Regions from separate parts of the Paracoccus sp. J39 genome, predicted to be linked through region 4. Evidence: riboswitches for the same ligand, from Rfam matches in the RefSeq annotation. Region 4 holds a riboswitch; each other region holds the start of a gene.

The links. A riboswitch is a leader RNA that binds a small molecule or an ion and turns the genes downstream of it on or off. The one in region 4 is predicted to bind cobalamin.
Region 1: it holds a riboswitch for cobalamin, as region 4 does, so the genes downstream of both, L632_RS25130 (TonB-dependent receptor) here and L632_RS0112700 (TonB-dependent siderophore receptor) in region 4, are expected to answer to the same signal.
Region 2: it holds a riboswitch for cobalamin, as region 4 does, so the genes downstream of both, L632_RS0119485 (DUF1636 domain-containing protein) here and L632_RS0112700 (TonB-dependent siderophore receptor) in region 4, are expected to answer to the same signal.
Region 3: it holds a riboswitch for cobalamin, as region 4 does, so the genes downstream of both, nrdH (glutaredoxin-like protein NrdH) here and L632_RS0112700 (TonB-dependent siderophore receptor) in region 4, are expected to answer to the same signal.

What each region holds. Positions count from the first base shown of each region.
Region 1 covers NZ_JAEN01000026.1:26,787-28,979, reverse strand. Annotated here, with positions in the region: gene L632_RS25010 (TonB-dependent siderophore receptor) at 1-454, opposite strand, end outside; gene L632_RS25130 (TonB-dependent receptor) at 411-1,184, opposite strand; cobalamin riboswitch at 1,361-1,552, opposite strand; gene L632_RS23635 (DedA family protein) at 1,809-2,193, shown strand, end outside.
Region 2 covers NZ_JAEN01000029.1:18,820-21,012, forward strand. Annotated here, with positions in the region: gene cobW (cobalamin biosynthesis protein CobW) at 1-671, opposite strand, end outside; gene L632_RS0119485 (DUF1636 domain-containing protein) at 675-1,028, opposite strand; cobalamin riboswitch at 1,105-1,306, opposite strand; gene cobO (cob(I)yrinic acid a,c-diamide adenosyltransferase) at 1,344-1,955, shown strand; gene L632_RS0119495 (DUF1801 domain-containing protein) at 1,960-2,193, shown strand, end outside.
Region 3 covers NZ_JAEN01000020.1:6,297-8,489, forward strand. Annotated here, with positions in the region: gene nrdE (class 1b ribonucleoside-diphosphate reductase subunit alpha) at 1-628, opposite strand, end outside; gene nrdI (class Ib ribonucleoside-diphosphate reductase assembly flavoprotein NrdI) at 610-1,038, opposite strand; gene nrdH (glutaredoxin-like protein NrdH) at 1,049-1,270, opposite strand; cobalamin riboswitch at 1,361-1,550, opposite strand; gene L632_RS22940 (TonB-dependent siderophore receptor) at 1,928-2,193, shown strand, end outside.
Region 4 covers NZ_JAEN01000011.1:132,900-135,092, forward strand. Annotated here, with positions in the region: gene L632_RS0112695 (hypothetical protein) at 96-293, opposite strand; cobalamin riboswitch at 818-1,032, shown strand; gene L632_RS0112700 (TonB-dependent siderophore receptor) at 1,167-2,193, shown strand, end outside.

The sequences.
Region 1 (2,193 bases), on a different contig from region 4:
GCCGCCATGTGTTGAAGGTGCCGAACTGATCATTGTCGTCGCGGCGCAGCGCGGCGGTCAGGGTCAGATGGTCGTCGGGACGCCAGGCCGCCTCGGTAAAGAGCGCGGTGGTGGCGTTGCTGGCGATGAAGCTGCCGGTATAATTGGTGATCTGGAGGGTTTCTTCCTTCTCGCGCGTGACGCCGCCCACAAGCGACCATGGCTCGGCCGGCTTCCAGGTCACGTCGTAGCCATAGCGGGTCAGCATGCCGTCGTAGACATCGCCCTCGGGCCGCGAAAAGCCGGTATGATAGGTTCGCCGGGCATTGTAGCGGCCCCAGCTGAGCGTCTGCCGCAGGGTCCGGTCGGCGCTTTCATGGAGGATGCGCGCGCCCAGGTTCCATTCGTCCTTTTCGACCGTATCGCTGCCGTCACTGGGCGGCGAATCGTATTCGTGCCACGTATCGCTGCGCAGAGAGTTCGGCCCGCAACTGCGGCGCGATCTGCCAGCCCAGTGCCGTGCCGATCCCGTTGCCGCGATGGGCGTCGTCGTCCATGGGGCCGGGAACCGGGCTGGTGCGCGGATCGGCCTGCGACGGGCCGTCGTAATGCGTGGAAAAGCCGCTGACCCGGGCGTCGAGATCGCCCCTTTTCCACAGCAGGGTCGCGGTGGCCCGGCGCCAGCCGTCCGGACCAAGCTCCAATCCGCTGGACAGCCGCCAGCCGTCCTGGACCGGGCGCCTGGTGATGATGTTGACAACGCCGCCGATCGCGTCCGATCCGTAAAGCGAGGACTGGTTGCCGCGCAGCACCTCGATCCGGTCGATGCCCTCGACATCCAGATGGTCGAACTGGAACGCCGTCTCGGTCGAGGACGGATCGCCAAGCCGGACCCCGTCCATCAGGACAAGCACCTGGCCGTTATCCGATCCCCGGATGCTGATGCTGGTCCAGGCACCGGGACGGTCCTGCGAGACCTGAACCCCCGGCACGTCCCGCAGCAGGTCGGTGATGCGCTTCGCCTGTTCGCGGCGGGCGCGCTCCTCGGTCACGACGGTGACGGCGCTGCCGATGGCGCGTTCAGGCAGGTCGGCGCGCGAGGCGGTGACGACGATGGTATCCAGCGTCACCGCGTCCTCGGCGGTGGCAGGCGGGACGGCAAGGGTTGTGCCCAACAGCACGGGAATGATATGGCGGACCTTCATTTCGGCACTTATCCTCGTTCAACGGGAAGGGAAGCCGGATACGAAGGCATCGCCGCGACGGTTCTTCCGCCGCGCGCGCGAGTTCAGATTCTATCGGTCGCATCGCACATACCGCTGCCTTCGATCCACATGGGTCACCGCAGCGGAAATCCGCACCCTCGGCTTGTCCCGGCCGCGGGATGGGCGACAGCGACGGCAGGTCTCCTGGCTTCCGGTTCCTTGCGAGTTCCGCGCCTTCCCCCGCCCTGGGGCAGAGTGGCATATGCGGGTCGCTCCCGGTTACAGTTGCGGGCACAGCTGCGGCATCGGTTTCCCTCACCGCATTCCCTTTTCACCCCTTGCGGGGCACCGTCGGCGACCGGATAGCACAAGGGAGTTGTCAAATAAACAGATTAGATGGGCAGTATCTGCTTTTTCCCGCCTGATGGCAGTGCGCTTGATATCGCGGCAAGATCGATGAGGAGATCGACGTCACCCCGGGGGGCCGAGTGCCTCTGGGCATCGCGCGATCTGGATGCGTTCGGCGCCATGCGTGTCGCCGGCGCAAGCCTTGCGGCTTGCGTTTGCGGGTGGGTGTCCTTAGCTTGATCTGTCCCGCCCCTCGCCCCAAGGAGACTCCGCGCGGTGGAAGCCCTTATCGAACAATATCTGGGCAATCCGCTGATATTGGCCTTGCTGCTGTTTCTTGCGAATTTTGTCATGGAAGAAGGGGCGATCATCGCCGGCGCGGCACTGGCCGCCGCAGGAGAGATCGGCACCGGACTGGCCCTGGTGGCGCTGGTAACCGGGAATATCATCAGCGACTGGGCCCTTTACGGGATCGGCGCACTGGCCGGAAGCAACCGTCTCGTCCGGCGCTGGGTGGACGGCAAGATGCTGGAGCGGGGACGGCGGCTGCTGGATCGCGGCGTCCTGCCGGCGGCGCTGCTGGCACGGCTGTTGCCTCCGGTCTTCATGGCCAGCGGTTTCCTGCGCGTCGATTTTCGCCGTTTCGCAATCGTGAACGGCG
Region 2 (2,193 bases), on a different contig from region 4:
ATCACCCGCGGGTCGATCACCCCATCGGTCAGCGGCAGGATCGGCAGCTTGCGCGGCGCCTCGGCCTCGATCACCGCGCGGGCGGCGGCCAGCCCGTCCTCGCCGGCCAGGTCGGCCTTGGAGAGCAGGACGATGTCGGCGCAGGCGATCTGGTCCTCGAACACCTCGGACAGGGGCGTTTCGTGGTCGAGGCTGTCGTCGGCGGCGCGCTGCGCCTCGACGGCGGCCTCGTCCGGGGCGAAGCGGCCGGCGGCCACGGCCTCGGCATCGGCCAGCGCGATCACCCCGTCCACGGTGATGCGCGAGCGGATCGCCGGCCAGTCGAAGGCTTTCAGCAAGGGCTTGGGCAGGGCAAGGCCCGAGGTCTCGATCAGGATGTGGTCGGGCTTGACGGGCATCGCCATCAGCCGCTCCAGCGTCGGGATGAAATCGTCGGCCACGGTGCAGCAGATGCAGCCGTTCGACAGTTCCATGATGTTCTCGGCCGGGCAGTTCTCGTCCGCGCAGGATTTCAGGATCTCGCCGTCGACGCCCATGGTGCCGAATTCATTGACCAGCACCGCCAGCCGCTTGCCCTGCGGGTTCAGCATCAGGTGGCGGATCAGCGTGGTCTTGCCGGCGCCGAGAAAGCCGGTGATGACGGTCACGGGGGTCTTGGTCAGGTCGGTCATGGGCTACCCAATCGGAGGAATGCGCGCGAGGCTGCGCTTGCGGAAAATCGTGACGCGCTCGCGCCAGGGCACGATGCCGTCGGGGGCGCCGGCATAGGCGGCGGCGCCGGCCAGGATCTCGGGCGCGTCCTCGGCCGACATGCGGCCATAGACATAGGTCCAGCGGCCGGGCGCCGACAGCGCGATGGCCGCGCCGCTGGCGCAGGCCGACAGGCATTCGACCGGGACGATGCGCACGCCGTCGGGGGCCCCTTCGGCGGTCAGCGCGTCATGCAGCCGCGCGCCGGGCACCGGCTCGCCCTCAAGCACCGGCTGGCCGGCGCGGCAGGTGATGCAGACATGCAGCGTGACTGTCATGCGCCCTTCATCCGTTGTGGCGGCAGGGCGCAGGGGCGCGAATGCCCCAAGCCCCAGCGGGAACACCCCGTCCGCCGGTCAATCCTTCTGCGCTGGCAGGTCTCCCGGCTTGCGGATTCGGGCCTTGGCCCACGGCCGCCCCACCTTCCCGGCTTTCGCCAGTGGCTTCGGGGCGACCTCTCCGGTCACGGTCGCGGGGGCGGCTGCTTCCAGGCGGTTGCCTGTCGCATTCCCTCTTCGCCTGTCATAGGACAGGAACCAGCGCCCCCTGTCTGTGCGCGCCCGGTCCCGACTTGTCAAGCGAAGGAGTGCCCGATGCAGACCGACGACAACGCCCGCCATACCGAGAAGATGGCGAAGATCAAGGCCGCCCGCGACAGGATGATGGCCGGGAAGCAGGGCGAGAAGGGGCTGGTCATCGTCCATACCGGCAAGGGCAAGGGCAAGTCCTCCTCGGGCTTCGGGATGATCCTGCGCTGCATCGCCCATGGCATGCCCTGCGCGGTGGTGCAGTTCATCAAGGGCGCCTGGGACACCGGCGAGCGGCGGCTGCTGACCGCGCATTTCGCCGATCTGTGCCAGTTCCACGCCATGGGCGAGGGCTTCACCTGGGAAACGCAGGATCGCGAGCGCGACATCGCCGCCGCCCGCGCCGGCTGGGAAAAGGCCAAGCAGCTGATCCGCGAACCCTCGATCCGCATGGTGCTGCTGGACGAGATCAACATCGCCCTGCGCTATGACTATCTGGATCTGGACGAGGTGCTGGCCTTCCTGCGCGACGAAAAGCCGCCGATGACCCATGTCGTGCTGACCGGGCGCAATGCCAGGCCGGAACTTATCGCGCTGGCCGATCTTGTGACCGAGATGGAGCAGGTCAAGCACCCGTTCCGCGACGGGATCAAGGCCCAGCCGGGCGTGGAGTTCTAGGAGCATGGAGAAATCGCAGGACAAGCCGAAGCTGCTTTCGGGCGGCAACCCGCAAATCCCCAAGGGCTATGGCGAGGCGCCGCTCCGCGCCTATATCGCCGCCATGCCGGGCTGGAAGCAGGAGATCGGCCAGAAGCTGGACGAGATCATCACCCGCACCGTGCCGGGGGTGAAGAAGGCGGTGAAATGGAACTCGCCCCTTTACGGGGTCGAGGAGGGGCACTGGTTCCTCAGTTTC
Region 3 (2,193 bases), on a different contig from region 4:
GGTTGGTCAGCATCAGCGCCACGCCGCCGCCGCGCTTCGAGAGCTGCAAGGCCGAGTTGATCGAGCGGCCGATGCTCTCCATGTTGTCTTCCAGCCGCAGCAGGAAGCACGAGATCAGCTCGCCACGGGACTTCTTGCCGGCATTGAGGAACGTGGGCGTCGCCGGCTGGAAGCGGCCCGAGAGCATCTCCTCCATGAAGCGCATGGCCAGCGCCTCGTCGCCGCGCGCCAGCGTCAGGGCGACCATGACCACCCGGTCCTCGTAGCGTTCCAGGTAACGCTGGCCGTCGCGGGTCTTCAGCGTATAGCTGGTGTAATACTTGAAGGCGCCCAGGAAGGTCGGGAAGCGGAACTTCCGCGCATAGGCAGCATCCCAGATCGCGCGCTGGAAATTGCGCGAATACTGGTCCAGCACCTCGGGCTCGTAATAGCCTTCGTCGACGAGATAGCGCAGCTTCTCGTCGAGATTGTGGAAGAACACGGTGTTCTGGTTGACATGCTGCAGGAAATATTGCCGCGCGGCCTTGCGATCCGCCTCGAAGCGGATGCGGCCCTCGCCGTCGTAAAGGTTCAGCATCGCGTTCAGCGCGTGATGGTCCAGCACGGCCTTTACGCCATTGTCAAGCATTCCGTCCCCCAGAATTTCTCAAGCCCCGCCCGGACGCGGGAAAGATCGTTGTCGTCGCCCGCCAGCTCGAATCGATACAGCACGGGGACGTCGCATTTAGCAGAAATGACCCTCGCCGACAGGGCGAAGGTGGCGCCGAAATTGCGGTTGCCGGCGCCGATCACGCCGCGCAGCAGCGCGCGGCGCCCGGGGTCGTTCAGGAAGCGGATGACCTGTTTCGGCACCGCGCCCCGCCCCGCGCCATCGGCATAGGTCGGGCAGATCAGCACATAGGGCCGGCCGGGCTCGGGCAGGATCTCGCACGGCGAGACCGGGATGCGGAGCGCCGGCAGCCCCAGCCGCGCCATGAAGCGCGCCGTGTTCCCCGAGCCCGAGGAATAATAGACCAGTTCGCCCCGGTGCCCGCCCATGGCCGCGCGTTCAGGACAGCCGGCCGATCATGTCGGGCCGGAAACCCGCCCAATGCGCCTCGCCGGCGACGACGACGGGCGCCTGGCGATAGCCGAGCGAGGTGACCAGTTCCATCGCCGCCTCATCCTCGGTCAGGTCGACCAGCTGATAGGGCAGGCCGCGCGCCTCGAGCGCCCGGGTCGTGGCGGTGCATTGCACGCAGGCGGGCTTGGAATAAACGGTGATGGTCATGCCTCTGCTCCTTCTTTCTGTCGGCAAGCAGGGGCCGCGCCCGATGACCGCGCCATCGGAACCGCTTCAGCCCCGCGCCCGCCGCACGGTTTCGTCCTTTCGCGCCATGGCAGGTCTTCTGACTCGCGGGTCCCGGCTTGGCTGGCCTTCCCGGGGCTGGCCCCAGTGGCATTCCAGCGTCGCTCTCCGCTTACAGCTGCGGGGGCAGTGCCGGCCTTGCACCGGCTTCCCTGTTGATCCCCGAGTCGCCCCGGAGGTAACCATGACCCCTGCAGTTAGCCACGCTCCGCCACGCAGGTCAATCCACATCTAGTGGGAAACTGCCCGCCCATTGGAACATCTGGTGGGCTTTCGAACGCCCGCGGGGCGGGCGCCACTTGCATCCCGGCCGAGAGTTGCGGCACCTTTTCCGACGGGAGAGCATCCGGATTGTTGAATCGCTGCAACAGTCGGGCCTGCCGATCCGGGATTTTACGCAGCGTCGTTTGACAATTTGCGACAATTAACCCTCTTGCATGGATCACGCGCGGCTAGGACAGGGGGCGACTGCTCCCCCTCCCGGCTCGTTTCACCGCAAGCCACTCTGCTGAGCCAGCACGTTCCTGTCGCCTCCATCCTCGCGGATGGCAGCGATTTCTTTTGTGCCGGGAGCAATCCATGAACAAGTCCCATCCGAAACCGCCGGTCACGGGGGGCGCAGCGCAATTGCTGCCGACCCTGGGCCTGCTGCCGGTGCTGGCCATCTCGGCCGGCGTGGCCGGCCCTGCACAGGCGCAGGACACCGTCACTCTGGACACGGTGGTCATCCGCCGCCAGCAGGGCAACGAGGCCGAGACAAGCTACAAGGTCACCGAAAGCACCTCGGACAAGGCCACCGCGCCGCTGCTCGACACCCCGCGCTCGGTCACCGTCGTCACCGCGCG
Region 4 (2,193 bases):
CCGGCCTGCCGTGCCGAGATGGACGGGGCCGGGTGCACGACCCCGAAACGCCAAAGGCAGCCCGGAGGCTGCCTTGCAGCGTCGGTGGCGACGCTTCACTCGGCCGCGAAGCTGGTGGCGAACTGTCCGCACCAGTCGTTCGACTTGACGACCGGCCAATAGCCCCTGGTATCCGCATCCTTCTGGGTGACCGGCGGGTTGGCGCGGCACAGGCCGGAATCCGAAAGCGTGCTGGCGGAGTTGGCGACGTGATCCTCATAGAACGCGCAGGCGTTGCAAGCGGTCTTTGCCATGTTTGTTTCTCCTGGCTGGCTGGCTGGGTCCTGTGGTGGCTGGCTGGCTTTCCGCTGGCTGGCGACCTTGAGCCGGATATAGAGAGGGATTCGCGGAAGGTCAATAAATAATCTAGCAAAAACATATAGTTGACAGAATTCCTCGGTGACATTTTCCTGATGCGAACTGTCGGGTTCGGATTTTGCGTCCCGTGGAAAACGCTCAGGAATGGACGGCGCGCCCGTGCCATCCGCGGCCGGCGCCCCGGCCGCGCCCTCCGGCGGTGGCGAGGTTCTCGGGCCGGCGCGGAACCCGCGGCGGCTTCCCGATTCCGGCCCCCTTTTCCGGCAGGCGGCGCCTTCCCGCGCCGCAGGCGGGCGGGTTCCGCCGGTTCCATCCCGCAGCAGGCAGAGGGGCACCGATCCCTCCGGCACCAAAGCGTCCTTGCCCCCGCGGCGCGCTTCAGCGGCCGGTTCCACCCGGCGGATTGTCGCGGCCGCGCGGCGGCACCGGATTGGCGCTTGACAGCCCGCGGCGCCCTGCGGCAATGCAAGGCCGCTACGGTTCCGGCGCCATGCCGGATGAAAAGGGAACACCGGTGCGCCCGCCGGCCGCAAGACGGCCAGGGCAAGGCCGGGGCTGCCCCCGCAACTGTATGCGGTGAGCGAAGGCCGCAGGCGCCACTGGGCAACCCCCGGGAAGGCCGGCCCGAGCAACGATCCGCAAGCCAGGAGACCTGCCGCAGCGATCACCCATTTCCGGCGCGGGGCGCGCCCGGGAAGCGGCCGTTCCGCAGAGGTGACAGTCGCCGTCCCGCGGCCGGGCTGTCGGGCCTGTCCGCAGGGCAGTTCTGCAAATCGCGGGGCCGGGCCCCGTGCTGGAAAGGCTTTGGAATGTTCAGAACCCCGGTCTCCCTGCTGGCCGCCGCCGCCCTGCTCCTTCCGGCCGCCGCCACGGGCCAGGAGAGCCAGGCGCCCGTCATGCTCGACCCCGTGATCCTGTCGGGCGGCCTGTCGCCGGTCGCCGAAAGCGCCTATGGCCGCGCCCACAGCATCCTGACCGCCGGGGATCTGCAAGAGCGCGGCTTCGTCACCGTCCAGGACGCGCTGCGCGACCTGCCCGGCCTGGCCGTGACCTCGACCGGCGAGACCCTGACCAAGGTCCGCATCCGCGGCGGCGAAGCCAATCACGTGCTGGTGCTGATCGACGGGGTCGAGGCCAATGCCCCCGGCAGCGGCGACTATGTGTTCGGCGGCCTGCTGACCGAGGATGTCGAGCGCATCGAGGTGCTGCGCGGCCCGCAATCGACGATCTACGGCGCCAATGCCGCCGCCGGGGTGATCGCGATCACCACCCGCCGCGCCTCGGCCCCGGGGCTGAGCTATGGCGGTGGGGTCGAGATCGGCGGTCAGGGCACCCGCGCCGCCAGCGCCCATCTTCGCGCCATGGGCGCGCGCGGCCAGATCAGCCTCTCGGCCGCGACGCGCCATACCGATGGCGAGGACGCCTCGCGCACGCCGGGCGGCGATACCGAGTTCAACGAGCGCGACAGCCTGACCCTCGGCGGCTCCTACGACATCAGCGAGGCGGTGACCGCCGGCTTCACCCTGCGGCGCAGCTGGCAGGAATACGGCTATGACGAATCGGTGTCCTTCGTCGCCTCGCCCGACGAATACCTGCGGGACGAGCCATGGACCGCCCACCGGGACGAGACTTACGGCTCGCTCTGGCTCGAAGCCGAGGCGCTGGGGGGTCGGCTGCTGAACCGCTTCGCCCTTTCGGGCAGCAACCAGGCCACCGCGCATTTCTACGACGGCCGGCCGGATTACGACGACGCCTCGCGGCTGCGGGATCTCAGATATACCGGCACATGGGCGCTTGATGGCGGCGATGCCCGCAACTCGGCGCAGAAGCTGAACG